DNA from 3 places in the Streptomyces tuirus genome. Region 3 is predicted to be linked to each of the others. Evidence: riboswitches for the same ligand, from Rfam matches in the RefSeq annotation. Region 3 holds a riboswitch; each other region holds the start of a gene.
The links. Region 3 has a riboswitch for cyclic di-AMP ahead of IGS69_RS21520 (C40 family peptidase). Riboswitches for the same ligand answer to the same signal wherever they lie in the genome.

Region 1 (9,372 bases), 1.6 Mb from region 3:
GGGCCGGGTTGGGCTTGACGCCGGCGGTCCACACGATGGTGTTGGAGTCGACCTCGAGGCCGTTCTTCAGCACCACGTGGCCGTCGACGCAGGAGTCCATGGAGGTGGACAGGTAGACCTCGACGCCGCGGCCCTCGAGGTGCTCCTTGCCGTACTTGCCGAGCTTGGGGCCGACCTCGGGGAGGATCTTGTCAGCGGCGTCGACCAGGATGAAGCGCATGTCCTCACGGGACACGTTCTTGTAGTACTTCGAGGCGTCCCGGGCCATGTCCTCGACCTCGCCGATGGTCTCCGCACCGGCGAAACCGCCGCCCACGAAGACGAAGGTGAGCGCCTTGCGGCGGATCTCCTCGTCGGTGGTGGAGTCGGCCTTGTCGAGCTGCTCGAGGACGTGGTTGCGCAGGCCGATGGCCTCCTCGACGCCCTTCATGCCGATGCCCTGCTCCGCGAGGCCGGGGATCGGGAAGGTGCGGGAGACCGCGCCGAGCGCGATCACCAGGTAGTCGAAGGGCAGCTCGTAGGCCTCGCCGACCAGCGGGGAGACCGTGGCGACCTTGCGGTCCTGGTCGATGGTGGTGACCCGGCCGGTGAGAACCTCCGCCTTGGGCAGCACGCGTCGCAGCGGGACGACGACGTGGCGCGGGGAGATGTTGCCGGCGGCGGCTTCGGGGAGGAAGGGCTGGTAGGTCATGTACGACCGGGGGTCGACGACCGTGACGGTCGCCTCGCCGTAGCGCATCTTCTTCTGGATGCGCCGAGCTGCGTACAGGCCTACGTACCCACCGCCTACTACGAGGATCCTGGGACGCTCCGTGGTGCTCATGCCATCGAGTATCCACCCGCCTCAGGGGGGTGGCTCGTGCGCCCCTTCACAAGCTTGGGTGGGGTGTGTGCTATCCTCCGCGGCCCGCGTGATCCACGTCATGGTGACAACCGGGCTCCTTTGTGCACCCCGGAGCGTTGTCAATGCCGTGTGAGCTGCCTCTCTGCGCCGTTGGAGCCCCCGTGAGGCCCTCCCCGAGCGCCACCCCGAGCAGCTTCCCGACCCCCTCCATACCATGCTTCTGAACATGTTCAAAGGGCCGTTCAGTCCCCGGACGGGTCAACCGGGCCCTTCTCTTCGCCCGGGAGGGCCGAATTCCTTGTGAAGAACTTCACGAACTTTCCCGACAGACCGTCGCCCGGAGGTCCCTCCGGACCCCGGGACACGCTCATTCGTGATCCATGCCTGCTCAGAAGCGGGCTACGCGACCGACCATGCGATGCCGTCCAGGATGTCGTGCTCGCTCACGATGACCTCCTGCGCGCCGATCCGCTCCATGATCGACAGGAGCACCAGGGCACCCGCCCCGATCACGTCGACCCGGCCCGGGTGCATGGAGGGCACGGCCGCGCGCTCGGCGTGGGTGGAGCGCAGCAGCCAGTCGGTGATCTCGCGGACCTTCTCGCGGGAGACGCGGGAGTGGTGGATGGCCCCGGAGTCGTACTCGGGCAGCTCCTGCGCGATCGCCGACACGGTCGTCACGGACCCGGCCAGGCCCACCAGCGTGCGCGCCTCGCGCAGCGGAACCGTCTGCTCGGCGAGGTCGAGCGCGGCCTCGATGTCGGCCCGCATCGCCGCGATCTGCTCCTCGGAGGGCGGGTCGCTCACCACGCCGTCCCGGACCAGGTGCCGCTCGGTCATGCGGACACAGCCGACGTCCACCGAGCGGGCCGCCCGGACCCGGTCGTCGCCCACGACGAACTCGGTCGAGCCGCCGCCGATGTCCACGACGAGGTAGGGCGTCGGAAGGTGGTCGCTCCCGGCGAGCTCCTTGGTGGCGCCGGTGAAGGAGAACTCGGCCTCCTGGTCCCCGGAGATCACCTCGGGCTCGACGCCCAGGATGTCCAGCACGCCGCGCACGAACTCGTCGCGGTTCTCGGCGTCCCGGGAGGCGGACGTCGCCACGAACCGCAGCCGCTCCGCCCCGTGCTCCTTGATGATCGCGGCGTACTCGCGGCACGCCGCGAAGGTCCGCTGGAGCGCCTCGGGGGCGAGCCGGCCGGTGCGGTCGACCCCCTGCCCGAGCCGCACGATCGTCATCCGGCGGTCCAGGTCGACGAGCTCCCCGGTGGCGGGGTCGACGTCGGCGACCAGGAGCCGAATGGAGTTCGTACCGCAGTCCACGGCGGCGACACGGGTCACTGGGCGTCCTCCTCGGCGGTCGTCACACAGGCGCCCTTGCGCCACCACTCGGGCAGCATCGCCAGAGCCTCGTCGCCCAGCGGGTTCACGCCCGGCCCCGCGGCCAGCGAATGGGCCACCAGGACGTGCAGGCACTTCACCCGGTCCGGCATGCCGCCCGCGCTCGGGAAGTTCTTCAGCTCCTCGATCTCGTCGCGCCGCCGGATGTAGTCCTCATGGGCGGCCCGGTAGGCCGCCGCGAGCTCCGGGTCCGAGGCCAGCCGCTCGGTCATCTCCTTCATCACGCCGTTGGCCTCCAGCGTGCCGATGGCCGAGTTCGCCTTCGGGCACGTCAGGTAGTACAGCGTGGGGAACGGCGTGCCGTCCGGCAGCCGCGGGGCCGTCTCGACGACGTCGGGCTGTCCGCACGGGCAGCGGTGCGCGATCGCGCGCAGACCGCGCGGGGGCCGACCGAGCTGCTGCTTGAAGGCCTCGACGTCGGCGTCGGTGGGCTCGGTGCGCGGGGTGGTCGGCGGGGGCGTTTCCATGACTGTCTTCAGGCTGTCTTTCTCTGGGTTCAGGTCACTGAGCGGGACTCGGGTCACCGGCCGGCGGCGTCGGCCTTGTCGACCCCGTCCCAGACGTTCGAGTACCAGGGGCGGTCGGCCGCCCCCAGGTCGGTGCGCGACTGCTTCGCCGCGTGCGGGTCGACGACGATGAAGCCCGTCTCCCCCGGCATGACGTAGTGCAACCGCCGCCGGATCTGCTGTTCGGCGTACGCGTCGTCCTGCCAGCGCGCCTTCAGGTCGCGCAGCCGTTCGACGCGCTCGCGGGCCTGCCGCCGTTCGCGCTGGAGGTCGTCGATCTCGGCGCGCTGCGAGACATACTCCCGCATCGGGTAGGCCAGGGCCACGATCAGCGAGCAGAGCACCAGGGCGAGCAGCGCGGCCCGGCCGGTCAGCCGCGAGCGGCGGGCCTGGCGCTTGGTCTGCGAACGGTAGACCCGGGCCGCGGTCTGCTCACCGAGCAGCCGGATCCTGGTCGCGGTGGAGAACCGGTCCCGGTCCTTCACGGCCATCTGTCCGCCTCCCGCTCCACCGTCACACGCGCGTACGTCCCCGGACACGGTACGGGACCGAGTACGGGGACGTACGTACGACGCTGCCTCTTGTGGCCGGGGTCAGCCCTTGAAGCGCGGGAAGGCGCTGCGGCCGGCGTAGACCGCGGCGTCGTCGAGGATCTCCTCGATGCGCAGCAGCTGGTTGTACTTGGCGACGCGCTCGGAGCGGGCCGGGGCACCGGTCTTGATCTGGCCGCAGTTGGTGGCGACGGCCAGGTCGGCGATCGTGACGTCCTCGGTCTCGCCGGAGCGGTGCGACATCATGCACTTGAAGCCGTTGCGCTGGGCCAGCTCGACGGCGTCCAGGGTCTCGGTGAGCGAGCCGATCTGGTTGACCTTGACCAGCAGCGCGTTGGCGGCGCCCTCCTCGATGCCGCGGGCGAGGCGCTCGGGGTTGGTGACGAACAGGTCGTCGCCGACGAGCTGGACCTTGTCACCGAGCTTGGCGGTGATGGTCTTCCAGCCCTCCCAGTCGTCCTCGAACAGCGGGTCCTCGATGGAGACGAGCGGGTACGCGTCGACGAGCTCCGCGTAGTACTCGGTCATGTCGGCCGCCGAGCGCGCCTTGCCCTCGAACGTGTAGACGCCGTCCTTGTAGAACTCGGAGGCGGCGACGTCGAGCGCCAGGGCGATCTGCTCGCCGGGGGTGTAGCCGGCCTCGTTGATCGCCTCGAGGATGAGGTCGAGGGCCTCGCGGTTGGAGCCGAGGTTCGGTGCGAAGCCGCCCTCGTCGCCGAGGCCGGTGGACAGGCCGCGGCCCTTCAGCACCTTCTTGAGGGTGTGGTAGACCTCGGTGCCCCAGCGCAGCGCCTCGGAGAAGGACTCCGCGCCGATCGGGGCGATCATGAACTCCTGGATGTCCACGTTGGAGTCGGCGTGCGAGCCGCCGTTCAGGATGTTCATCATCGGCACCGGCAGCAGGTGCGCGTTCGGGCCGCCCAGGTAGCGGAACAGCGGCAGGTCGCTGGCCTCGGAGGCGGCGTGGGCGACGGCGAGCGAGACGCCGAGGATGGCGTTGGCGCCGAGGGAGCCCTTGTTGTCGGTGGCGTCCAGGTCGAACATCGCCTGGTCGATCAGGCGCTGCTCGGTGGCGTCATAGCCGACCAGCTCCGGGCCGATCTGCTCGATGACCGCGAGGACGGCCTTCTCCACACCCTTGCCGAGGTAGCGGTTCGGGTCGCCGTCGCGGAGCTCGATGGCCTCGAAGGCGCCCGTGGAGGCGCCGGACGGGACGGCGGCACGACCGGTGCTGCCGTCGTCGAGGCCGACCTCGACCTCGACCGTGGGGTTGCCTCGGGAGTCCAGGATTTCCCGGGCTACGACGACGTCGATGGACGGCACGAGCATCTCCTTCTTGATGTGACGCGGTACGCGGGTCGCGTGGACCCGGCGAGGTGCGGGCCCGGTGGCTCGCGACATGAGCCTAACCGGCTCGGGGCGATCGGCCACCGGGTCGCCCACCCCATGGACAGAACCGAGCGTAAATTGTTTCCGAACGGAACAAAGCCGGTTGCCGAAAAAACCCCGCCCCGGTGCGTACGGGGGATGACGCACCGGGGCGGGGAGCCCGTGGGGACGGGGGTGGCCGCTGCTTACTTCAGGTGCAGCTGCTGGCCCGGGTAGATGAGGTTGGCGTCCTCGACGATGTCCTTGTTCAGCTCGAAGAGCTTCTCCCAGCCGCCCTTGACCTTCTCCTCGGCCGCGATCGAGCTCAGGGTGTCGCCCTTGACGACCTTGTACTCGCCGTCGCCCTTCTTGACCTTCTTGCCGGTCGGGGTGGTGACGGTCTTCTTCGCGGCCGGGCGCTCGTCGGAGCGGGAGGCCGGCTGCTGGGTCTCGCGGGACTCCGTGCTCTGCTCGCTCTGCGCGGAGCTGCCGGAGTCGGTGGAACCGCCGCCGGTGTAGGCGGCGCTCGACAGGCCCTTGCCGCAGACCGGCCAGGCGCCCTTGCCCTGACCCGCGAGGACCTTCTCGCCGATCTCGATCTGCTGCGCCTTGGTGGCCTGGTCGGCGGTGGCGGCGTACTTGGTGCCGCCGTAGCCGGCCCACGTGGAGGCGGAGAACTGCAGACCGCCGTAGTAGCCGTTGCCGGTGTTGATGGACCAGTTGCCGCCGGCCTCGCACTGGGCGACGGCGTCCCACTCGGAGGCGGTGGCGGCGGAGGCGTTGCCGGCCGCCATCAGCGGGGCGGCGACGGCGGCACCGGCGACACCGGCGACGGCGATGGCACGGGTGGCCTTGGACGGACGACGGTGCTTGCCCTTGCCGGAAAACAGCATGGTGGATCCCCTCACCGACGCCTGCGAGGTGAGCTGTCGGGTTCGGGCCGGTTGAGTTGCCCGGCCGTGTCCCTCCCGGGACACGGCTTCACCCCAAGCCCTTCCGGCGCAACTGGCCGGTCGGGCACCTACCTTGGGTCCCCCGCTCCTGCCTACGGCGCTTGACGCGACGACTGTTCCCGTACGGCCGCTGGCAGGATTCGGCGTTGCGGCAGCCGGGGCTCGCGGTGGCGAGCGGTCATGACCGTAGACACGCGATCCACGGAATTTCAAAGACGATCAGGGCTTCTGAGATCTATCTCTCACGGACCCCAAACAGGACATTCACCGCGAAGTATGACGCGAACTCGCGCGGTTTCGGGGTGACTTCCGCCCCCGTTTCCGCACTGCCCGAACGGCTACTTCTCGTCCCCTTCGCCCTCCACCGTGAGCTTCTCACCGGGGAGGATGAGGTCCGGGTCCGAACCGACGGCCTTCTCGTTGTCCTCGTAGAGCTCGTACCATCCACCGCTGACGTCAAGGGAGTCGGCAATGGACCACAGGCTGTCGCCGACTCCCACGATGTAGTCGCCCTGGACGGCGTCGCCGGAGCCTCCGTCGCCGCGCGAGGCGTGACGGCCCGTGGACTCGTCCGCACCGCCGCTGCCGGACGGGAGGGATTCGTCGGCACTGGGGCCGCGGTGGCGGCCGGAGCCGGTACCGGTCTGGGCCGAGGATTCGTCCGCCTGGCGCGAGTTGCCGGCCTCGCCGCTCCCGGGGGTGGCCGACGCAGAGCCGCCGGATCCCTCGTTCCGCGACGCCGAGTCGGCGGATTCAGACGACTTGTCCGACTTGGACTTTTCATCCTCCGTGCCGGGCGACGACGACGGGGACGAGGAAGGGCTCGCGGACGGCGACGACCCGAGCGAGTCGAGGAGGCCGGGCGAGTCCGTCGGGGCGGACGAACCGGATGCGCCGGAGTCCGAGCCCTCGCCCTGCTCGAGCCCGGAGAGCAGTCCGCAGGTGCGCCACGCGCCGACCCCCTGGTCGGCGAGGATTCTCTCGGCCACGGCTATCTGCTGGGAGCGGCTGGCCAGGTCGGCGCTCGCCGCGTAGTCGAGACCGCCGTGGTTCTCCCAGTCCTCCTGGGACAACTGCAGGCCGCCGTAGTAGCCGTTGCCGCTGTTCTGGCTCCACGCGCCGCCGGTCTCGCAGTCGGCGACCCGGTCCCAGGTCGTGCCGTCGGCCGCACTGGCGCCGGAGGCCCCGAGGAGCGGGATCGCGATGGCGGAGCCGGTCACCCCGGCCGCGACGAGGAGAGCCGGAGCCTGGCGGGGGCGACGGTGCCGACCGTTCCCGGAGAGCATACGGAGACCTTTCGCGAGACAGCAGTGACCGACGCGGCGTGATTCCCCGCCTCGTTGATGGGTGAACGTATAGGCAGTCGATCACTTGTCACAAGTTCATGCCGCGCAGATCACGTGAAGATCACAGGTCTGATGTTTCGTCACCTTCAGCCGGTGCTTCCGGTTCTGCCGGTGCCGCCGGTGCGAATTCCACCGGCAGCGTGCGCAGTCCGCGCATGATCAGGCCGCCGCGCCACCGCAGTTCGGCCGGATCCGCGGCGAGCCGGAGGTCCGGGAGGCGGGTGAGGAGGGTGGCGAGCGCGGTCTGGCCCTCCAGACGGGCGAGCGGGGCGCCGAGGCAGTAGTGGATGCCGTGGCCGTACCCGAGGTGCTGGTTGTCGCGGCGGGAGAGGTCCAGCACGTCCGGATCGGCGAACCGCTCCGGGTCCCGGTCCGCGGCGGCCAGGACGACGAGGACGGGGTCGCCGGCCTCGATGCGCTGCCCGCCGAGGGTGAGGGGCTGCGTGGCGAAGCGCCAGGTGGCGAGCTCGACCGGGCCGTCGTAGCGGAGGAGTTCCTCGACGCCGGTCTCCAGGAGGCCGCTCTCCCCGGCGGCGAGGGACGCCTGGAGCCGGGCGCGCTGCCCGGGGTGGGTGAGCAGGGCGTAGGTGCCGTTGCCGATGAGGTTCACGGTCGTCTCGAAACCGGCGAACAGCAGGATGAAGGCCATGGCCGCCGCCTCGTTCTCGGTGAGGTGCTCACCGTGGTCGGAGGCGCGGATGAGACCGGAGATGAGGTCCTCGCCGGGGGCGGCTTCGGCGGGCAGCGCCTCCCGTTTGCGGTGGATGAGGTCGGCCAGGTAGCCGCGCATCTTCTTCACGGACCGCGCGACGCCGCCCCTCGGGCCGCCCTGGTGACGGATCATCATGCCCGCCCAGTCGCGGAAGTCGTCCTGGTCCTCGCGCGGGACGCCGAGCAGGTCGCAGATGGCGTAGATGGGGAGCGGGAAGGCGAACTCGTGGATCAGGTCGGCGGACCCCTTCCCGGCGAACCCGTCGATGAGGGTGTCGGTGAGCTCCTGCACCCGCGGCGCGAACTCGGCGACCCGGCGGGGCGTGAACGCCTTGGACACGAGCCGCCGCAGCCGGGTGTGGTCCGGCGGGTCGATGTTGAGCAGATGCGTCATCAGCTCGGCCTTGCGCTCCCCCGGGATCCCGGTCTTGCCCTTGGCGTGTGCGGGTTCGTCGTGATGCGCGGGGTTCTTGGAGAGCCGGTGGTCGGCGAGCGTCTGCTTGGCGTCGGCGTACCGCGTGACCAGCCAGGCCTCCACACCGCTGGGGAGCCGCGTCTTGTGGACGGGGCTGTGCTCGCGGAGCCAGGCGTAGGCGGGGTAGGGGTCGCTCGCGAACTCCCAGGTGAAGAGGTCGGGGGCGGTCGCGGGGGTGCTGGGCTGGGGCTGGTCGGTCACGCCTCGACGGTATCCGGCTTTGAGCAGCGCCCCTCCACCGTCACGGCTCCGCCGAGCACCTCCCCGGGACTCCCCCGCCCCAGCCGCTCAGCCCTCGGCGTCCTGGATCGCGTCCCGGTACGCGCGGGCCGCCGCTCTCAGGGCCGCCTCCGGGTCGACGCCCTCCGCCTCGGCGCGGACTGCCAGGGCCAGGAGGTCGTAGCCGATGCCCTCGACGGGTGGGAGGGGTATGTCCAGGTTCGCCGTGCGGACACGGGAGGCCAGTTTGGCGGCGAGGGCCAGGCCGGGCTGACCGAGGGGGATGCCCTCGGTGATCGAGGTGCGCTGCTTCTCGACCGCCTTGGTACGCAGCCAGTGCTCCTTGACCTCCTCGGGAGTGGAGGCCGTCGCGTCGCCGAAGACATGCGGATGGCGGTGGATCAGCTTGGCGACGATGCCGCCGGCCACGTCGTCGATGGAGAAGGGCTCCTCCCCGTCCTCCGGGCGGCCCTCCTCGGCGATGCGGGCGTGGAAGACGACCTGGAGGAGGACGTCGCCGAGCTCCTCGCGCAGTTCGTCGCGGTCGCCCTCTTCGATCGCCTCGACCAGCTCGTACGCCTCCTCGATGCCGTATTTGGCCAGGCCCTCGTGGGTCTGCCGGGAGGACCAGGGGCATTCGGCGCGGATGCGGTCCATGACCTGGACGAGGTCGAGGAACCGGGCGCCCGGCAGGTCGTAGGAGGCGGGCAGCAGCTCCAGCTCGGGCATGGCGATACGGCCGCTGCCGGCGAGGCGGGCCAGGCCGTCCGTGAGGACCGGTTCGCCCTCGCCGGTCGCGACCACGACCACCGTGTGCCCGCCGGCGCAGGCGTCGACCAGTTCCTGGGCGGTGGGGGACGCCTCGGTGACGGGGATCCCCGCCTCGCGCAGGTACGGCAGCTGCGGGTGTGTGCCGTCCGCGCACAGCACCCGGTCGGCCGCGTGCAGTGCCTGCCAGGCGGGCCAGGAGAGCAGGCCGGGGGCGACGCGGTGGCTGG
Region 2 (9,372 bases), 3.8 Mb from region 3:
CGGCGGCAGTACCCCGCGGTAGGCGTGCCACCAGTGGTGCCGGCCGCCGCTGTCGTCGGAGCCCGCCAACACCATGAGCAGTTCGCGAAGTTGGGAGTCTGTCACACCGTAGGCGTCCAGAAGTAACCGCACATCGGCCGGTTTCACCCCGCTCGTGCCCGTCTCGATCCGGCTGACCTTGGACTGGTGCCAGCCCACCAGCAAGGCCGCCTCACCGCTCGTGAGCCCCGCAGAGGTGCGCAGCGCACGCAGTTCGGCGCCCAGTTTCCGGCGGCGCACCGCGGGACCGTGCTGCATGGGCTCCTCCTTACTCCCTCCGAGCCACCCAAATACGGTCTCGCGTCGCAGAGTTCACCGCTTTGAGCGACAGATATATGCATATCTTGGTGGATCGCCGTCCTTCGGGGGTGTTCTGGTGGCAGTCTGGCGACGAAGCACCAGTCCGGGACCGTACTCGAACCATCCGCTCCGTGTCGGGCTGTGGTCCCGTGGGAAAGGGACGAGGTCGCCATGGCAGACCATCTGGAAGCATCCGTCACTCTGCCGAGCGATCCCGCCTCGGTCTCCGCAGCGCGTGCCTACGTGGTGGGCACGCTGGCGGAGTGGGGTCTGCCGGTGGACACGGAAGTGTCCGACACCGTCCGGCTCATCATCTCCGAACTCGCCACCAACGCCGTCCAGCACACCTTCGGTCAGTCGCCCACGTTCACCGTGGACGTCGAACTGGACCGGGACGAGCACCTGCGCATCGGTGTTACGGACAGCCATCCGCGCTTCCCCAGACGCCTGCCGGCCGCCGTCCAGCAGGACAACGGCCGCGGTCTGGTCATCATCCGCTGGCTGACCGCGGAATGCGGCGGCAGGCTCCGTATCCGCCCCACTCGCGAGGGCGGCAAGACCATCTCGATCGAACTCCCCTGGGTCGTCCCGGTCGGGCCGGTGACGACAGCGGTGCAGCAGGAGCCCTAGCCACACAGGAGCCCCTCAGGAGGACGCGAAAGGCATATCCAGCGGGTGCCCTCCGCGCACCCCGGGCCGCGGGACCCACATCCGGGCCATCCCCACGTGTATGACGCCCGCTCCGCGCCTCGCGCCCGTCACCGGTGCTGAGCCGAAACCTCCCGGTGCGCAGCCGCCCCCCCCGGAAGCCCTGACGGCTGACCGACGGTGTGCCGCAGCGGTGCGGGATCGCGACGCGGCCCCCGGCCGTCTCCTCCGCGGAGGTCTCATCGGCGCCGTCCGTCTCCGTATGCAGCCCCGCCCGCCGCACGTGCCGCGGGAGCAGCTCCCACAGGCCGACGCGGACCAGGAAGGTCGTCGCGCCCGCGGCGACACCGCCGGTCCGGCCCGACGTCACGTCGACCACCAGCAGCGCACGGAACCGCTGAACGCGAACACCAGCACGCTCAGACGGGTGGTGGTGACGGGTAACCACATGACCCCGTGTCACGCTCCGGCGAGCGGCGGCGCGTCAAGGACGCCGCCGCACGCCGGGCGGATCACTTCACGCGTCCGTACCAGACACTCTTGGTCCAGATCTTCTGCAGTCGCACCACGTCCCCGCTCTTCGGGGAGTGCCAGAGCTTGTTCTTACCCGCGTAGATACCGACGTGGTACACGTTGCTGCCCGAGTGGAAGAACACCAGGTCGCCCGCCTTGCGGTTCTTGGCGGAGATGTGGCGCGTCTTGTTGTACTGCTGGGCAGCCGTGCGGGGGAGCTTCTTGCCGGCCTTCTTGAACGAGTAGAGCGTGAGTCCGGAGCAGTCGAACCGGTGCGGACCGGTGGCCCCGTACCTGTAAGGTGCACCCTTCTTGGAGGCCGCGATCTGGAGTGCCTTGGTCGCCGGTGTGGCCGCCGCCGCCTCGGATGCGAAGCCGGGCGCCACGATGGAGCCGCCCACCGCGGCGATGGTGAGCGCCGAGGCCGTGCCGGCCCGGGCCATGAGCGACGGGACACGATTGAGCGCAGTCATGCGCAACCCTTCGTCAGCCGCCTGTGAAGGATGACCTGTCGGATTCGGGCTGACAAAGTTGCCCGGCCGCTGACGCGGCTTCACCCCAAGGGCTGCTCGGGGCCGGTCATGGCGTGACCGTCCCGGCGACCCGTCGTGCTCGGGTCCTCCACTCCTGCCGATCCACTCCTGTCGACCGGTCATCCGGGCGGCGGCAGGACTCGGCGTCCGCCCGGATCGCCCCGCCACAGCGGCGGGGGCTTGTCGTCAGACAGGGATCTTGGCGCATGCCTGTCCGGATTTCCCAACGGAACCGGGGATTTGTGTTGTTACTCACCACTCACCCGTTCGGGTGGACACGTGTGCGTTCGGGCCACTGTCCACTGGTTCGCGGAGCCCCGGACCAGCGATGGAATGCCCCATTCCGTCCACCGGCTACGCGCGTTGCGCAACCGGAACGGTCCGGAAATCCGTCTCCTGCCTACTCCGAACAGCGGTACGTCTTTTGGTCCGTTTCAACTCAGCTCCGGACGCATCGTGGGCGGCGCTGCGTCCGGACCGACGGTTCCGCGTCAACTGACGGACTCCGGGGGCAGGGTGAGCCGGGCGGTGCGCCGCTCGCCGCCCAGCACCAGTGCGTCACGCAGCGCCGTCGCCTTGCCGACCAGGGCCTGGGCGGCGCGTAGTCCGCGGTAGGTGTCGCCGTCCTGGGCGGGGTTGATACGACCGAGCAGGTCGACGACCTCGAGGTAACGCTCGATCAGTTCCGCCTCGGCCCGCGTCAGGGCGGGCAGGGGCGGCAGTTCGGCCGGGAGCACCGGAGCCTCACCGACCGGTCGGCGGGGCCACGGTGGCCTGGCGGCTCGGGATGATCCCGTCGATCAGGCTGATGGATCACCAGGCGGGCGTCGGGCGGCGCGAATCGCTTGCCGGGCGTGCCCGCCGCCAGCAGGACCGAGGCGGCGGCACCGGCCCGGTCCAGGCAGATCGTCGAGCTTCGAGTACGGATCGTCCGTTGCCCGGAGCCCGTGCGTTCGGTGAACTCGGGGAGCGCGTTCCTGGGTCTCTTTGCGTCACCGGAATCTGGTTCTCGGAGGTCGCGGAGCAGCAGGTGGTCAGCGCGGTCTCCACGGTCCGCGAGGCCGCTGCCGCCCCTGGCGCACCCCAGCGGTTCGGCATCGCGGCGGAGCACCGCCGGGCCGGCCCGGCCCAGGCGGTTTCGTCTGGATCAGTGGGCCGTCGTGGCACTGATCGGGACCAGGCTCACCCGGGGGAGTGAAGATCGGGAACTCGTCGACTCGGAGGGCCGTTGTCGACCGGGTGTGCTGCGCCCGGAGCGCAGGACGGCCGCGCGCCACCAGGCCCGGGAAATCGACCGCCCGGGCCTGGTGGCGCCTGACCCGCCCGGCGCGGGCAGCCCCGGAGCGACGGAACGAGTCACGCTGCGGTTGCTGCACCCGCGTCCACCGCGTTACCTGGAACGGGGCCGAGTGAGGCTCACGGAGCGCGAGGAGCGGTGATGATCACGCAAGACCAGGTCGATCGAATTCTCCGGCTGAACGGGAACGGACTACCGTTGGTCTCGCTCTACATCCCCGCGGAACCGGACAGGACGGGCCGCCGCGCGTTCCTGACCCGGGTGGCGAGCCTGCTGGACCGCATCCAGCCCCTCGCGGAGGACCGCTCACTCGAGCACGCCGCGCGGCTCTCGCTCCGCGAGGACATCGCGAAGATCGGGAAATCGCTCGAGGAGGAGCCCCACAGGCCGGGCGCTGTCGCCGTCTTCTCCTGCAGCGGCAACGGCGTCTACGAGCAGGTGTGGCTGCCGCGAAGCACCCGCGAACGCATCGTCGTGGACGCCGATCCGTACGTCCGTCCGATGCTGGGCGTGCTCGACGAGTACTACCGCACCTGCGCGGTCATCGTGGACAAGGGGACCGGCCAGGTCTGGGAGCACTACATCGACGAGGCACGGGAGCTGGAGACGATCCGCGACCGTACGCTGCGCAAGCCCAACTACGCCGCCGGGTTCGCCGAGAACCGGGTCCGCAACAAGGCCGACGAGCTCAGCAAACGGCACTACCGGCGGCTCGTCGGCGAGCTGAAGCAGCTGTTCGGGACCGGGCGCTTCGACCTGCTCGTCGTCGGCGGCCACTCCTATGAGGTGCCGGTCTTCACCGAGTTTCTCCCGCGCGAACTGCGTGACCGGCTCATCGGCAGTTTCACCGTCGACCGCGAGACCGCCACGCCCGAGGACATCAAGCAGAAGGTGCAGGAGCTCGTCTCCGACCACGCACACCAGGAGCAGCGACAGCTCGTCGGCGAGATCCTCGAAGCCAAGGCGGCCCGGCGGCCCAGCGCCGTCGGGCTCGACGAGACGCTGTGGGCGGCCTCGCTGGCCGCGATCCGGACGCTGGCGGTGGACGAGGGGGCCGTTGCCCCAGGCGTCGTCTGCGACCGGGACGGGCTGCTTGCGCGCTCGGGAAAGACCTGCCCCCTCTGCGGGGAGCCGCTGCGCGAGGTCCCCGACGTCATCGACGAACTGACCCAGTCCGTCATCGACGACGGCGGCGACGTCCGGCACATCGAGCCGGAGACGGAACTGCGCGCGCACCAGGCCGGGGCACTGCTGCGCTTCGAACTTCCCCCGCAGTAGACCGGCGCGAGATAGTCCGCCGGATCCTTTGACCACCCCGCATAACCGGAGTAATCATAGTAAATAGGACCGGTCAACCACGACAGGGCTCCCTCGCGGAGTACCTGTCGGGCACCGGCCAGGTCCCCGGCGAATTCTGAGATACGAGCAGTGGGTTGATCGGAACTTTCCGGGGACCGTCTATGCGTCCGGGGGTCGTCAACGTGTCCGGGGACCGTCTACGTGTCCGGGGACCGTCTACGTGTCCGGGGACCGTCTACGTGTACGACATCTGTGTGCACCACGCCTTCAGGCCGGTCAGGACTCCATCGCGTTCTTCGGCCCCCTCCGGCGCGCGTCAGGCCACCGCCGAGAGCTCCCGCTGCTCGGCCGCGGGTCCACCGCCCGCCTTCCGGGCCCGGAGTGAGCTGCCGAGCAGTACGGCGCCCAGGCCGAGAGCCGCCCACCAGGCGAGGGTGAGGGCCGGCCCGGTCGCCGCCGCGCCGTCGAAGTACGACACCGAGCGCAGCAGCGTCGTCCCCGCGCCCGGCGGGAGCCACTGGCCGATCGCGCCGGCCGGCTCCGGCAGCATCTGCGGGGCCGAGGTCGCGCCGGAGAACGGGTTGCCGATCAGCATCACCACGGCGGCCCCGACGCCCGTGCCGGCGGGGCCGATGAGGGCGGCGAGCCCGGCGACGGCGCCGCCGACGGCCAGCGTGGACAGACCGAGCACCGACGCCTCCGTCCACCAGACACCGCTGAGCGCCCCGAGCCAGCTGTGCGCGATCCCGGCCGCGATCACGCCCACCAAGGCCGATGCGCCGAGCAGTGCGATCACGGCTCGGGAGCCGCGCAGCCCCAGCAGGGTGACGACAGCGCCCGCCGCGATGCCGGCCAGGGCGAGCGGCAGTGCGGCGGCGTTCAGCACCGCGCCGCGCGGATCGCTCTCCGGGGTGGGCACGACGTCGACCGTCTTGACCTGTGTGCCCTGAGCGGCGGCCTGTTGGGTCACGGCCTGCTGGAGGAACTGCGCGACCACCGGACTCGCGGCCGATGCGGTCAGCAGTTCGGGCCCCTGCGGGGTGACCACGACCGCGCCGTACACGCTCCGGTCCTCGATGGCGTCCCGGGCGGCGGCCTCGTCGGCGTAGCGGTGGATCTCGAAGGCGCCCTCGTGCCGCTCGAGTTGCCGCTCGACCTGGGCCGCCGCGGTGGGCGGTCCGGCCACGCCCAGCGGCAGGTCGCGGGGTGCGATACGGGAGGCCGGCCAGGCGAAGGCCCACAGGGCGAGGGCGGCCAGGACGGGCACGAGGACGACGACCGCGATCACATGGCGGTTGCGGGAAGGCATGAGGGTCTCCTGAAGCGAGCGGGACCGGAAGCGAGCGGGGCCGGAAGCGAACGGGACGACCGGAAGCGAGCGGCACCGAACCAAAAAGAAGGATCGTTCGTTTTGCTGTCTCCTCACCGTGCTCCCGTCGCGCCGTCTTGTCAAGAATGAATATTCGTTCTACTTTGGGGATCATGGCTCGCGTGTCCCAGGAACATCTCGACGCCCGCCGCCGCCAGATCCTCGACGGTGCCGCGGTCTGCTTCGCCCGCAACGGCTTCCACGCCACGTCCATGCAGGACGTGCTGAAGGAGGTCGACCTCTCGGCGGGGGCGGTCTACCGCTACTTCAGCGGCAAGGAGGAGCTGATCGGCGCGATCGTCGCCGAGACGCTCGGTTCCGTCCGCGAGGCCTTCGAGGAGGCGGCGCGGCAGAGTCCGCCCCCGCCGCCGGACGAGCTCGTCGCCTCGGTCCTCGGCAGGACCCTCGCCGCCCGTGAGTCCCTGGTCGTCGACGGCCGGCCCGCCTTTCCGCGGCTCGTCATCCAGGTGTGGACGGAGACGCTGCGCAATGAGGAGCTGGCGGCCCTCCTGCGGGAGGGCTACGGCTCGGTCCGTGCGGCCTGGGGAAAGATCGTCGAGGGCTATCAGGAGGCCGGCATGATGCGGGCGGACGTCGCGCCGGACCATGTGGCCCGCACGATGATCGCCTGCGTGCTCGGATTCATCGCCCAGCAGTCCCTCTTCGGGCCCGCCCCGGTCGAGGTCCTCCAGGACGGCCTGCGGGCACTGACGGGCATGCGTGGCGAGGGCGGCGATGGATCACAGCTCGGTTAACGTGCCCGAAACGCGGTCCAATTAGCCTGCCGATCCACGCCACCTGGCACTTTGCCCGTGGCCGCGGCAACCGGGCCCCGCACGGCCCGGAGTGACGACTGTGAGGTGGGACGTGCAACTGACCCCGCATGAGCAAGAACGGCTGCTGATCCACGTGGCGGCCGACGTGGCCGAGAAGCGCCGGGCCCGCGGGCTGAAGCTCAACCACCCCGAGGCGGTCGCGCTCATCACCTCGCACATCCTCGAGGGCGCCCGGGACGGCCGCACCGTCGCCGAACTCATGGCCTCCGGACGCAAGATCCTGACCAGGGACGACGTCATGGAGGGCATCCCGGAGATGATCCACGACGTCCAGGTCGAAGCCACCTTCCCGGACGGCACCAAGCTCGTCACCGTCCACGACCCGATCGTCTGACGGGGAGGCGCCGTGATTCCCGGAGAGATCCTCTTCGCCGACGGGCCGATTGTCTGCAACGAGGGCCGCGAGGTCGTCCGCCTCACCGTCCTCAACGCCGCCGACCGTCCCGTCCAGGTCGGCTCCCACTACCACTTCGCCGAGGCCAACCCCGGCCTGGAGTTCGACCGCGACGCGGCGCGCGGCAGGCGGCTCAACGTCGCCGCCGGCACGGCCGTGCGCTTCGAGCCCGGGATCCCCGTCGACGTCGAACTCGTGCCACTGGCCGGTGCCCGTGTGGTGCCCGGCCTGCGCGGGGAGACCGGAGGTGCCCTCGATGCCTGAGATCTCGCGTGCCGCGTACGCCGACCTGTTCGGCCCGACGACCGGCGACCGGATCCGCCTCGCCGACACCGACCTGCTGGTCGAGATCGAGGAGGACCGCTCCGGCGGCCCCGGTCTCGCCGGTGACGAGGCCGTCTTCGGCGGCGGCAAGGTCATCCGCGAGTCCATGGGCCAGGCGCGGGCCACTCGCGCCGAGGGCACGCCGGACACCGTGATCACCGGTGTGGTCATCATCGACCACTGGGGGATCGTCAAGGCCGACGTCGGCATCCGCGACGGCCGGATCACCGGCATCGGCAAGGCCGGCAACCCCGACACCATGGACGGCGTCCACCCCGACCTGGTCATCGGCCCGGAGACGGAGATCATCGCCGGCAACGGGCGCATCCTCACGGCGGGCGCGATCGACGCGCACGTCCACTTCATCTGCCCGCAGATCGCCGACGAGGCCCTCTCCTCGGGCATCACGACCCTCGTCGGCGGCGGCACCGGCCCCGCGGAGGGCTCCAAGGCCACCACCGTGACCCCCGGCCCCTGGCACCTCGCGAGGATGCTGGAGGCGATGGAGGCCTACCCGCTCAACATCGGGCTGCTCGGCAAGGGCAACACCGTCTCCCACGAGGCGATGCTGTCCCAGATCCGCGGCGGCGCCCTCGGACTGAAGCTGCACGAGGACTGGGGCTCCACCCCGGCCGTCATCGACGCCTCGCTGACCGTCGCCGAGCAGACCGGCATCCAGGTCGCGATCCACACGGACACGCTCAACGAGGCCGGCTTCGTCGGCGACACACTCGCCGCCATCGCCGGGCGGGGCATCCACGCGTACCACACCGAGGGTGCGGGCGGCGGGCACGCGCCGGACATCATGACCGTGGTGTCCGAGTCGTACGTGCTGCCCAGCTCCACCAACCCGACCCGGCCGTTCACCGTCAACACCGCCGAGGAACACCTCGACATGCTGATGGTCTGCCACCACCTCAACCCCGCGGTGCCGGAGGACCTGGCCTTCGCCGAGTCCCGGATCCGGCCGTCGACGATCGGCGCGGAGGACGTGCTGCACGACCTGGGCGCGATCTCGATCATCTCCTCCGACTCCCAGGCCATGGGGCGCGTGGGCGAGGTCGTCATGCGCACCTGGCAGACCGCGCACGTGATGAAGCGGCGGCGGGGCGCCCTGCCCGGGGACGGACGCGCCGACAACCACCGGGTACGCCGCTATGTCGCCAAGTACACGATCAACCCCGCGCTCGCCCAGGGCCTGGCCGGAGAGGTCGGGTCGGTGGAGAGCGGCAAGCTGGCCGACCTGGTGCTGTGGGAACCGGCGTTCTTCGGGGTCAAGCCGCAGCTCGTCATCAAGGGCGGGCAGATCGCCTACGCGCAGATGGGCGACGCGAACGCCTCGATCCCCACCCCGCAGCCGATCCTGCCGCGCCCGATGTACGGGGCGATCGGGCGGGCACCGGCCTCCAACTCCCTCAACTTCGTCGCGCCCCTGGCCGTCGAAGCGGGGCTGCCGGAGCGGCTGGGGCTCGGCAAGCGGTTCGCGGCGATCGCTTCGACCCGCGGTGTCACCAAGGCCGACATGCGCGAGAACGACGCCCGGCCCGAGGTGCGGGTCGACCCCGACAGCTTCGCCGTGCACATCGACGGAGAACTGGTCGAGGCGGCGCCCGCGGCCGAACTCCCCATGGCTCAGCGGTACTTCCTGTTCTGAGGGTGGTCTGATGTCGCGTGCAGCGCTACTCGTCCTGGCCGACGGGCGGTTTCCCGCCGGGGGGCATGCGCACTCCGGCGGTGCCGAGGCGGCGGTCAAGGCCGGCCGGATCAGCGGGGCGGCGAGCCTGGGGGAGTTCTGCCGGGGGCGGTTGCACACGGCGGGG
Region 3 (9,372 bases):
CTCGTCCACCTCGGCCTTGACCTGGGCGGGGCTGAGCTGTGGTTCGGCGTGTCCGGTGCCGTCCAGGCCCGTCGCCGTCGCCGCGCCCGCGAGGGCGATCGTGGCGGCCGTACGGGCCTTGCTGCCACCCGTCGAGCGCTGTCGGGGCTTGCGGTGCGCTGCCACCTGGAGGCCACGTCCTTTCCTCGACCGCCGAGGGGTGGGTGCGGCTGCCGGGGGGAGCGGACGGGCGGCCTGCGCGTCCGGCGACGGCCCGCACAGGGGGAGCGGATCGCCGCCGGACTTTTCGGCGGTGGTGTCCGACTGCCGCCCCTGGCCCGGGCGGCGGTGGGGAGCCGGGCACCTGGTGGAGGACGCTAAACGTCGCCGTACCGGGCCCGTGGCGGGTGTGCGGAAGTGGCGCGAGAGGACCGACGGTGACCGTATGCGACCGTGGACCCGCCGGGGCGCCGCCCACTTCACTCAGCGTGATGACCGATGCGCCGGATTCTGAGCGAGTGACCGTGATCGGGTGCTATGGGGCGCATATATGCATCACTGGGCCGGTGTCGGGTGCCTCTAGGCCCCTCATTAGGCTCCGGCCTCATGGACGTACTCATCCACCTCTTCGTCGGCCTCCACATCATCGGCATCGCCTCGCTCCTGGGAGGCTTCCTCACCCAGATGAAGGCGATGGGCGAGGGTACCGCCCGCTTCACCCCCGCGATGCTGCACGGCGCGTTCACGATGCTGGTCACCGGAGTGGTTCTCGTCGGCCTCAACCAGGCCGACGACCAGTCGGTGAACAACGTGAAGATCGGCGTGAAGCTGGCCCTGCTGATCGTGATCCTCGGCCTGGTCTATGTGAAGCGTGACGACGAGAAGGTGGACAAGGGGCTCTTCGGCCTGGTGGGTCTGCTGACCACGGCGAACATCTTCATCGCCGTGCTCTGGACCTGACCCGGGAGCGCCGGGCGCCGGCCCGGGCGGCGGCGAGAGCCCAGGCGGTGCACGCGAGCCAGGCGGCCACCGCGATCCACAGCAGCACCTCCCCGGCGGCGTCGAGCCAGGCGACGTCGAGCGCGGCGGCGACCGCCAGGGTGGCCGCCGCCGTCACCACCACGGCGAACACGGTCGCCCAGCGCCGCACGTCGTAGTGGTGCCGCGGCCAGAACAGCTCGGCGAGGATCAGGGCGACGCAGGCGATCAGCGCGAGCACGAGCAGCGTGACGGTCGTCGTGCGCAGGGCGCTGCTGTTCTCCTCGTTCCACAGGTACAGGCGCGAGCTGTCGGCACTGAGGAGCTTCGCCCCGGCCATCGAGGACACGGCGAGGGCGCCCGCCGCGAGCCAGTGGTCCCCGCGTCCCTCCTCCACCTGCCGGGGCTGGAAGCGGAACAGGGCGAAACAGTAGAGGGCGAGCCCGAGCCAGAACAGCACCAGGGCCGCGTGGGCGAGCCAGGCCGCCGAATCCGCCGCGGCGAGCGTCGCGCCGAGCACGGCGAGCCCTTCGGTGGCCACACACCGCAGGAACACCGTTCCGCGCCACCCCTGGGTCTCCGCGGTGAGCAGCACCGCCCAGAGCAGCATGGCGAGGGCGAGCAGAGCCTCGGCGAGGTGCTGCCGGCCTGCCGCGGAGAAGCCGGTGCCGAGGACGGCGGTCGCCGCCACGAGGGTGAGCGCGGCAGGCGTCTCCGCCCGCCACACGCCGTGCCACCGCTGGGCGAGGCCCGCGGCCGCCACCAGCCAGGCCGCGCAGGCCAGGCCGAGGGCGATGCGGGAGAGGACCTCGTACCCCGCCGAGTCGAGACCGACCGACACGATGCCGGTCGCCAGCGCATACGTCGCCCACCAGGTGGCAAACAGGGAGGGACCGGACATAGCGCCGATGCTAGAGAGCGCCGCGCGGGTTGAGAGAGGGGCACGCGCGTGTGCCCCTCAAAAACCTGGCGGGACTTCTAGGCCGGGCGTACCACGCTGTGGATCGCGGACTCGCCGTCGTAGTAGATCGACTCCTCGCGCACGTACGTGCCGGGCTTCGGGGCGTGGATCATCATGCCGTTGCCGATGTAGATCCCGACGTGGGTGACGTCGTCGTAGAAGAAAACCAGGTCGCCGGGCCGGGCCTGGGAGAGCGGGACCGTGGTGCCGGCGTTCACCTGGTCGTAGGTCGTGCGCGGCAGGGTGACGCCCGCGGCCTTCCAGGCGGCCCCGGTGAGGCCGGAGCAGTCGTAGGAGCCGGGGCCGACCGCGCCCCACACGTACGGCTTGCCGATCTGGGCCCGGGCGAAGGCGAGCGCCTTGTCGGCCTTGGTGGCGTACGAGGAGTCGGCCGGGGCCGTCGAGGAGGACGAGCCGGAACCCGACCCCGACGAGGAGGACCCGCTGTCCTGCTGCCGAGCCGCCTCGTCCTGGGCCTTCTGCTGCGCGGCCTGCTGCCGGGCCAGCTCGTCGGCCTTCCGGGTGGCCTCCGCCCGCTTCTCCTTCTCGATCGCCGCGAGCCGGGCCTTCTCCTCGGCGGTCAGCTTCGACATCAGCTCGCGGGCGTCGGCGAGCTTCCGCTGGACGGTGGCCTTGGCCGTCCGCAGGCCGGCCTGCGAGTCGGTGAGCGTCTCGAGGCTCTCGGTGGCCTCCTGCCGCTTCTTCATCGTCTCGGACTGCTGCGTGACGTAGTCGTCGACCGCGACCTTCTGCCGGCCGGTCATCCGGTCCATCAGCTGGGTCTGGTCGAAGTAGTCCTGCGGGGTGTCCGCGAGCAGGAACGTCGCGGTGTCCGGGGCGGCGGCGCCGGTACGGTACTGGGCGGAGGCGAAGGACCCCAGCTCCTCGCGCGCCTCGTTGAGCTTCTGGGTGCGCTCGGCGACGTCGTCGAGGAGGGTGTCGACGCGCTTGCGCTGCTTCGCGGTCTGCTCCTTGGCCGCGTTGTACTTGTCGGTCGCCGACTCTGCCTGGCGGTACAGGTCGTCGACCTTCTTCTCGACTTCCTCCAGGCTGGGCTTGTCGTCGGCCGCGGGGGCGGCGTTGGCCGACTGGGACAGCAGGGCCACGGAGGTGAGGGCCGCCGTTGCGAGGGCGGGGGTCCGTATGCCTGCCACGCGCGTACCCGTAGGGCGCGACTTGCGGTGCGACGCCAAGGGAGGCGACTCCTTCCACGTTCCGCCTACCGAGTTAGCTGTCGGGTTCGGGCGGGTGGTTCGGAAGGTTTGCCCTACGGCCGTCTCCGTACAGGGAGCCGGGCCGATTCACCCCAGGTTCACGGTTGGGTCCCCGGCTCCGGCTGCCGCTGCGGCGTGCCGGACTCGGCGGAGGCCGCGCGGCCCGGCGACGTTCGCCGGTGGGGGTCATGCGGCCTGGTCGCACGGTAGCCAACTCGTGTGGCGCCTGTGAAGGTTGATGGGTGATATGCCCGATACATTTTCGTGACCTTGTTCCCGAGCGTTGCCGAGAGTGAGCGATCGAGGGGGTTTGATCACGAATCATCCGCAATTGCGGGGGGTGTAGCAGCCCGTGATCGTGCTGTCATGGAGGGCGACAACGCGCCGCCGGTCCGGCCCGCGGGTGCCCCGGCGCGGGGCGATGTTCTCAGGGCGGCGGCGGGCTGTCAGTGGGGCGCCCTAGACTCGGAGAGCGATGAGCAGCCTCTTTGACGACAACTTCCTGGCGAACCTCCAGGCCCAGCGGGGCCCGGCCGACGAGCCCCCGCCGCCACCCGAGGACGATCACGTACCGGAGCCGATTCCGGACGATCTGTTCGACGGGAAGTTCGACGCGCCCCCGCACCGATGGGGGTCCCCCCGCTCGAGCGGAGCCGAGAGTGGGGGAGGCTACTACCGCGACGGCGCCCCCCGCCCGGTGATCGACTCCGCCGCGCTGCTGGAAGGGCTGAACGACAACCAGCGCGCCGCCGTCGTCCACTCCGGCTCCCCGCTGCTCATCGTGGCCGGAGCCGGCTCCGGCAAGACCCGGGTGCTCACGCACCGCATCGCCCACCTGCTCGCCGAGCGGGACGTGCACCCCGGCCAGATCCTCGCGATCACCTTCACCAACAAGGCCGCCGGCGAGATGAAGGAGCGCGTCGAGCAGCTCGTCGGCCCGCGCGCCAACGCCATGTGGGTCATGACCTTCCACAGCGCGTGCGTGCGCATCCTGCGCCGGGAGAGCAAGAAGCTCGGCTTCACCTCCTCCTTCTCGATCTACGACGCCGCCGACTCCAAGCGCCTCATGGCCCTGGTCTGCCGCGACCTGGACCTCGACCCCAAGCGCTTCCCGCCCAAGTCCTTCAGCGCCAAGATCAGCAACCTGAAGAACGAGCTGATCGACGAGGAGGACTTCGCCGCCCAGGCCACCGACGGCTTCGAGAAGACCCTCGCCCAGGCCTACGCCATGTACCAGTCGCGGCTGCGCGAGGCGAACGCCCTCGACTTCGACGACCTGATCATGACGACGGTCAACCTGCTGCGCGCCTTCCCGGACGTCGCCGAGCACTACCGCCGCCGCTTCCGCCATGTGCTGGTGGACGAGTACCAGGACACCAACCACGCCCAGTACGCCCTCGTCCGCGAGCTCGTCGGCACCGTTGAGCACCCCGTCGACGTCCCGCCCGAGGCGGAGGTCCCGCCCGCCGAGCTGTGCGTGGTGGGTGACGCCGACCAGTCGATCTACGCCTTCCGCGGCGCGACGATCCGCAACATCCTCCAGTTCGAGGAGGACTACCCGGACGCCACGACGATCCTGCTCGAGCAGAACTACCGCTCCACACAGACGATCCTCAGCGCCGCCAACGCCGTCATCGAGCGCAACGAGTCCCGCCGCCCCAAGAACCTGTGGACCAACGCGGGCAGCGGCGCACAGATCACCGGCTACGTCGCCGACACCGAGCACGACGAGGCGCAGTTCGTCGCCGAGGAGATAGACCGCCTCACCGACGCGGGCGATGCCAAGGCCGGCGACGTCGCCGTCTTCTACCGCACCAACGCCCAGTCCCGTGTCTTCGAAGAGATCTTCATCCGCGTCGGCCTGCCCTACAAGGTCGTCGGCGGCGTCCGCTTCTACGAGCGCAAGGAGGTCCGGGACGTCCTGGCCTACCTGCGGGTGCTCGCCAACCCGGAGGACTCGGTGCCGCTGCGCCGCATCCTCAACGTCCCCAAGCGGGGCATCGGCGACCGCGCCGAGGCGATGATCGACGCCCTGTCCCAGCGCGAGAAGATCAGCTTCCCGCAGGCGCTCAAGCGCGTCGACGAGGCGTACGGCATGGCCGCGCGCTCCACCAACGCCGTCAAGCGGTTCAACACGCTGATGGAGGACCTCCGCACCATCGTCGAGTCCGGCGCCGGCCCGGCCACGGTGCTGGAGGCCGTCCTGGAGCGCACCGGCTACCTCGCCGAGCTCCAGGCCTCCACGGACCCGCAGGACGAGACCCGGATCGAGAACCTCCAGGAACTCGCGGCCGTCGCCATGGAGTTCGAGCAGGAGCGCGGCGAGGACGAGCAGAGCACCCTGTCCGACTTCCTCGAACAGGTCGCGCTGGTCGCCGACTCCGACCAGATCCCCGATGAGGAGGACGGCGACGGTGTCATCACGCTGATGACCCTGCACACCGCCAAGGGCCTGGAGTTCCCGGTCGTCTTCCTGACCGGCATGGAGGACGGCGTCTTCCCGCACATGCGCGCCCTCGGCCAGACCAAGGAGCTGGAGGAGGAGCGGCGCCTGGCCTACGTCGGCATCACGCGCGCGCGGGAGCGGCTCTACCTGACCCGGTCCACGCTGCGCAGCGCCTGGGGCCAGCCCTCGTACAACCCCCCCTCCCGGTTCCTGGAGGAGATCCCGCCGGCCCACGTGGAGTGGAAGCGGACGGGAGCGACCGCGCCCGCGTCCTCCGGGCCGGTCTCGGCGGTGGCGGCCTCGCTGTCGTCGTCCCGCTCGCGCTCGTCGGCGTCGGGCGCCTCCGGGTTCGCCACCCGCCGCACCTCGGAGAAGCCCGTGGTGTCACTGGCGGTCGGGGACCGGGTCACCCACGACCAGTTCGGACTCGGGACCGTCGTCGGGGTCAAGGGCACGGGCGGCAACGCCGAGGCGACGATCGACTTCGGCGACACCAAGCCGAAGCGGCTGCTGCTGCGGTACGCGCCGGTGGAGAAGCTGTAGCGCCCTGAGAAGTGCCGGTGGGCCCCGTCCGCTCGACGGGCGGGGGCTGCCGGGACGTTACGACGGGTCGACGCCGTGGCTGCGCAGCCACGGGAGCGGGTCGATGGCCGAGCCGCCGCCCGGGCGCACCTCGAAGTGCAGGTGCGGTCCGGTGGAGTTGCCGGAGTTGCCGGAGCGCGCGATCGGATCGCCGGCCTTCACGGTCGTACCCGAGGCGACCGTGTACGTGGAGAGGTGGCAGTACCACGTCTCCGTGCCGTCCTTCGCGGTCACGATCATCATGTTGCCGTACGCGCTGTTCCACTGCGTGCGGACGGTGCCGTCGGTCGCGGCCATCACGGTCGTGCCGTACGAGACGGGGAAGTCGATGCCGCTGTGCAGGGACATCCAGTTGATGCCGGACTGCCCGTAGTAGGCGCTGAGTCCGTGCCGCGCGACCGGCAGGGCGAACTTGGGACGCAGCCGCTCCTTGCGGGCCGCCTCCTCCGCCGCCCTCTTCCTGTCGGCCACCTGCTGGGCCTTGAGGTCGATGCGCTCCTGCGTACGGCTGGCCCGGTCGGCGAAGTCGTCGGCGCCGGCGGACAGGCTCTGCAGCTGCGTGTCCAGCTTGTTGTTGGCGGCGGCCGGCTTGACCGGCTGCGCGTCCGCCGCCGTCGTCTGCGCCTCCGCGGCGCTGTCGTCGGAGAGCGTGCCGACGGAGGCGGCGGCGATCCCGGCGACACCCATCACACAGGCGGAGGGCACCGCGATGGTCATCAGCGCCGAGCGCTTGGGGGGCGTACGGCGGCGGGAGCGGGAGCCGGCGCGCGAGGCCGCCCGGGGGGAGGGGGCCGCAGTGACGTCCTCCTGGTCGTCCAGGAGCGGGGCGACGACGGGCAGTTCACCCGTGGCGGCCGGCTCATCGCCGTCCGCGGCGGGGTCGCGGTAGTCCGCCCCGGCGGATTCGTCGTACGTGACCTGGTCGAAAGTCGCGGTCTCGAGCTGGTCGAAGGTCGCGGTCTCGAGCTGGTCGAACGGCGTGGCCCCGTGCTGGTCGAAGGTTTCGGCGGGGTGCTCGTACGCGTCGGGCGCCGGTGCGGCGGTGCCGTCGGCGTTCCACTGCGTCGCGTCGTAGGCGCCCGTGTCGAAGGTCTGCGTGCCCCACTCCCAGTGCTGGGTGTGGTCGGCGGGGTTGCCGGCCTGGTCGGGCTGGAGCCAGGCGCCCGCGTCCCACTGCCCGCTGACGTCCGGGGACGGGGCCTGGGAGGGGATGGCCGACATGGGCTGCTGCTCGGGCGTCCAGGAGGTCGTGTCGTAGACGCCGGTGTCGTAGGCGGCGTGGTGCTGGGCCGCGTAGGCGTCGTAGTGCACGTTCTCGTGCGTGCCGGTGGGCCAGTGGCCGGTGCCGTAAGTGCCCATGTCCTGGCCGCTGCCCGGCATGTCGCCGAAGAGGGGGTCGGTCGCGAAGCTCGCGGTGCCGTGCCCGGTGGCGTCGAAACCGGCGCCGTGGGTACCGGTGGGGTGGGCACCGGTGGCGTCAAAACCGGTGGCGGCGTAGTCGCCGTACGTGGTGAAGTCGCCGTACTGGGCTTCCTGGGTGCCGTACGACGCGTAGTGCGCGGAGGCGGCGTCGGAAGCCGGAGCCGGGGTCATGGTCCCCGACGGGTGACGGTCGTTCACCAACTTCTCTTTCGCCTCGACAACAGGGGCTGCCAGAGCAGTGCGGCGACTGTACCCGGCGGTACGCGGGCACGACAATCTTCGGCAGGTTTCGCGCGCGCAGGAAACGGGCATTCGACCGTCTTTTGGCGGACGGCGGGCACGGGTTTGGCTCTGTGTTCGAAGTTTGTTCGAGCTTGATCGGTGCTGTGGTGCCGAGTGATCGCTGTATGACGAGTCTCAGGCGACTGTCAGACCGGCGGCGCGTTCGGTGGAGGGTTCACCCGGGTGGGCCGTGTCGAGGACCTGCCGGATGCCGTTGGCGACGGCGGGGTGCACGGGCAGGGCGAGATGACCGATGCCGGTCACACGCACGTTCTGCGCCATCAGATCCGGATGATCGATGCGGGCCGTCTCCGGCGGGTCCATCACATGGTCCAGGTCGCTCCAGAAGCCCACGAAGTGCGTACGGCAGTCAGGGGCGGGCAGAGTGAGCTCCTCGAGCACCGGTGAGCCGGGGCGCATCTGGCGCACGATGGGGTGCGCGTCCGCCACGGGCATCACCCGGGTCCCCGAGTGCGGCGTGCCGAGCGTGACAAGGGTCCGCACGCGTGCGTCGCCGCCGAGACGCTGTACGTAGTAACGCGCTATCAGGCCGCCGAGACTGTGCCCGACGACATCGACCTGCCCGGCCCCCGTGCGCTCGCAGATCTCCTCGATGCGACGGCCGAGCAGCTCGGCGGCCGCGCGTATGTCGCAGGTCAGGGGTGAGTAGTTGAGGGACTCGATCCGCTGCCTGCCGTGCTGGGCGAGGCTGCGGCGCAGCAGGACGAAGACCGAGCGGTTGTCGATGAAGCCGTGCAGCAGCAGAACCGGAGGCTTGGCCTCCGTGGGCAGTTGGGCGGCGCCGTCCACGGGCAGGGCCGGGACGGGGGTGCGCCGCTCCTGGGTGATGCCGGACGGGTAGAGGAGGAGATGCCCGGCCAGGATCGCGATCTCCAGTGCGGTGGCCTTGAGGAGAGCCAGGGAGAGTCCCGCCAGCCTGCCCGGCAGCAGGCGCTCGCAGAACGGTAGAAAGGGCAGAGCCGCCCTGGTGACCTTCATGGCCGTCCTCCTGTCGGCACGCGGGAGGACGCCTGCGCCCCCCATGTGCCCTCGTGGGGAGCAGCTGCGAAGACGGCCGGCGATGACCGCGAGAGCGGCGTGAGCCGCGTGAGCTGCGAGGGCAGAGCGCGGCGTGTGGCGTGTGGGACGCCGGTGGTGCGACGGGGGTCCCCGATCGGTGGGGTGACGAGGCTCCCCGCTGGTGCGCCGTGTCTGCCCTGCGTGCCCTGCGTGCCCTGCGTGTTGTGCGTGCGGTGCTTGGCCTGTGTGCCTTCGCCGAGGCGCGGTTCCGCCGCGGTGCGTGGTCGGTGCGGCGGTACGGCGACTTCGGTGCGACTCCCCTTGCGCTTGTCCCATCGTGTGATTTCCCCCTCGCTGTCCACCGCGAAACTGCCGGTTGCGGGATCCTGGAGATAACGTTCGTTCACTTGCCCGGACGGTTCGGGGTGGGGTGTCCGTGCGGTGCGGCGTGTACGGCTTGCCCGATGTGTGCGGTACTTGTCGGTACG

Region 1: linked by a shared signal. The riboswitch ahead of IGS69_RS13800 (transglycosylase family protein) and the one ahead of IGS69_RS21520 (C40 family peptidase) in region 3 are both predicted to bind cyclic di-AMP.
Region 2: linked by a shared signal. The riboswitch ahead of IGS69_RS04030 (C40 family peptidase) and the one ahead of IGS69_RS21520 (C40 family peptidase) in region 3 are both predicted to bind cyclic di-AMP.

The regions. Positions count from the first base shown of each region.
Region 1 covers NZ_AP023439.1:3,021,619-3,030,990, forward strand. Annotated here, with positions in the region: gene IGS69_RS13775 (NAD(P)/FAD-dependent oxidoreductase) at 1-823, opposite strand, end outside; gene IGS69_RS13780 (Ppx/GppA phosphatase family protein) at 1,244-2,185, opposite strand; gene IGS69_RS13785 (DUF501 domain-containing protein) at 2,182-2,712, opposite strand; gene IGS69_RS13790 (FtsB family cell division protein) at 2,766-3,242, opposite strand; gene eno (phosphopyruvate hydratase) at 3,345-4,625, opposite strand; gene IGS69_RS13800 (transglycosylase family protein) at 4,877-5,563, opposite strand; cyclic di-AMP (ydaO/yuaA leader) riboswitch at 5,567-5,733, opposite strand; gene IGS69_RS13805 (LysM peptidoglycan-binding domain-containing protein) at 5,962-6,909, opposite strand; gene IGS69_RS13810 (cytochrome P450 family protein) at 7,031-8,356, opposite strand; gene IGS69_RS13815 (nucleoside triphosphate pyrophosphohydrolase) at 8,444-9,372, opposite strand, start outside.
Region 2 covers NZ_AP023439.1:847,136-856,507, reverse strand. Annotated here, with positions in the region: gene IGS69_RS04040 (helix-turn-helix domain-containing protein) at 1-297, opposite strand, end outside; gene IGS69_RS04035 (ATP-binding protein) at 511-969, shown strand; gene IGS69_RS04030 (C40 family peptidase) at 1,500-1,973, opposite strand; cyclic di-AMP (ydaO/yuaA leader) riboswitch at 1,978-2,179, opposite strand; gene IGS69_RS04025 (hypothetical protein) at 2,525-2,770, opposite strand; partial or broken gene IGS69_RS34515 (ATP-dependent Clp protease proteolytic subunit) at 2,836-2,961, opposite strand; partial or broken gene IGS69_RS35160 (hypothetical protein) at 3,052-3,231, shown strand; gene IGS69_RS04015 (baeRF10 domain-containing protein) at 3,472-4,608, shown strand; gene IGS69_RS04010 (ABC transporter permease) at 4,946-5,938, opposite strand; gene IGS69_RS04005 (TetR/AcrR family transcriptional regulator) at 6,112-6,753, shown strand; gene IGS69_RS04000 (urease subunit gamma) at 6,866-7,168, shown strand; gene IGS69_RS03995 (urease subunit beta) at 7,181-7,492, shown strand; gene IGS69_RS03990 (urease subunit alpha) at 7,485-9,206, shown strand; gene IGS69_RS03985 (urease accessory protein UreF) at 9,217-9,372, shown strand, end outside.
Region 3 covers NZ_AP023439.1:4,641,260-4,650,631, forward strand. Annotated here, with positions in the region: gene IGS69_RS21505 (C40 family peptidase) at 1-165, opposite strand, end outside; gene IGS69_RS21510 (hypothetical protein) at 586-939, shown strand; gene IGS69_RS21515 (SLAC1 family transporter) at 917-1,858, opposite strand; gene IGS69_RS21520 (C40 family peptidase) at 1,936-3,111, opposite strand; cyclic di-AMP (ydaO/yuaA leader) riboswitch at 3,120-3,278, opposite strand; gene pcrA (DNA helicase PcrA) at 3,608-6,121, shown strand; gene IGS69_RS21530 (M23 family metallopeptidase) at 6,179-7,780, opposite strand; gene IGS69_RS21535 (esterase/lipase family protein) at 8,000-8,863, opposite strand.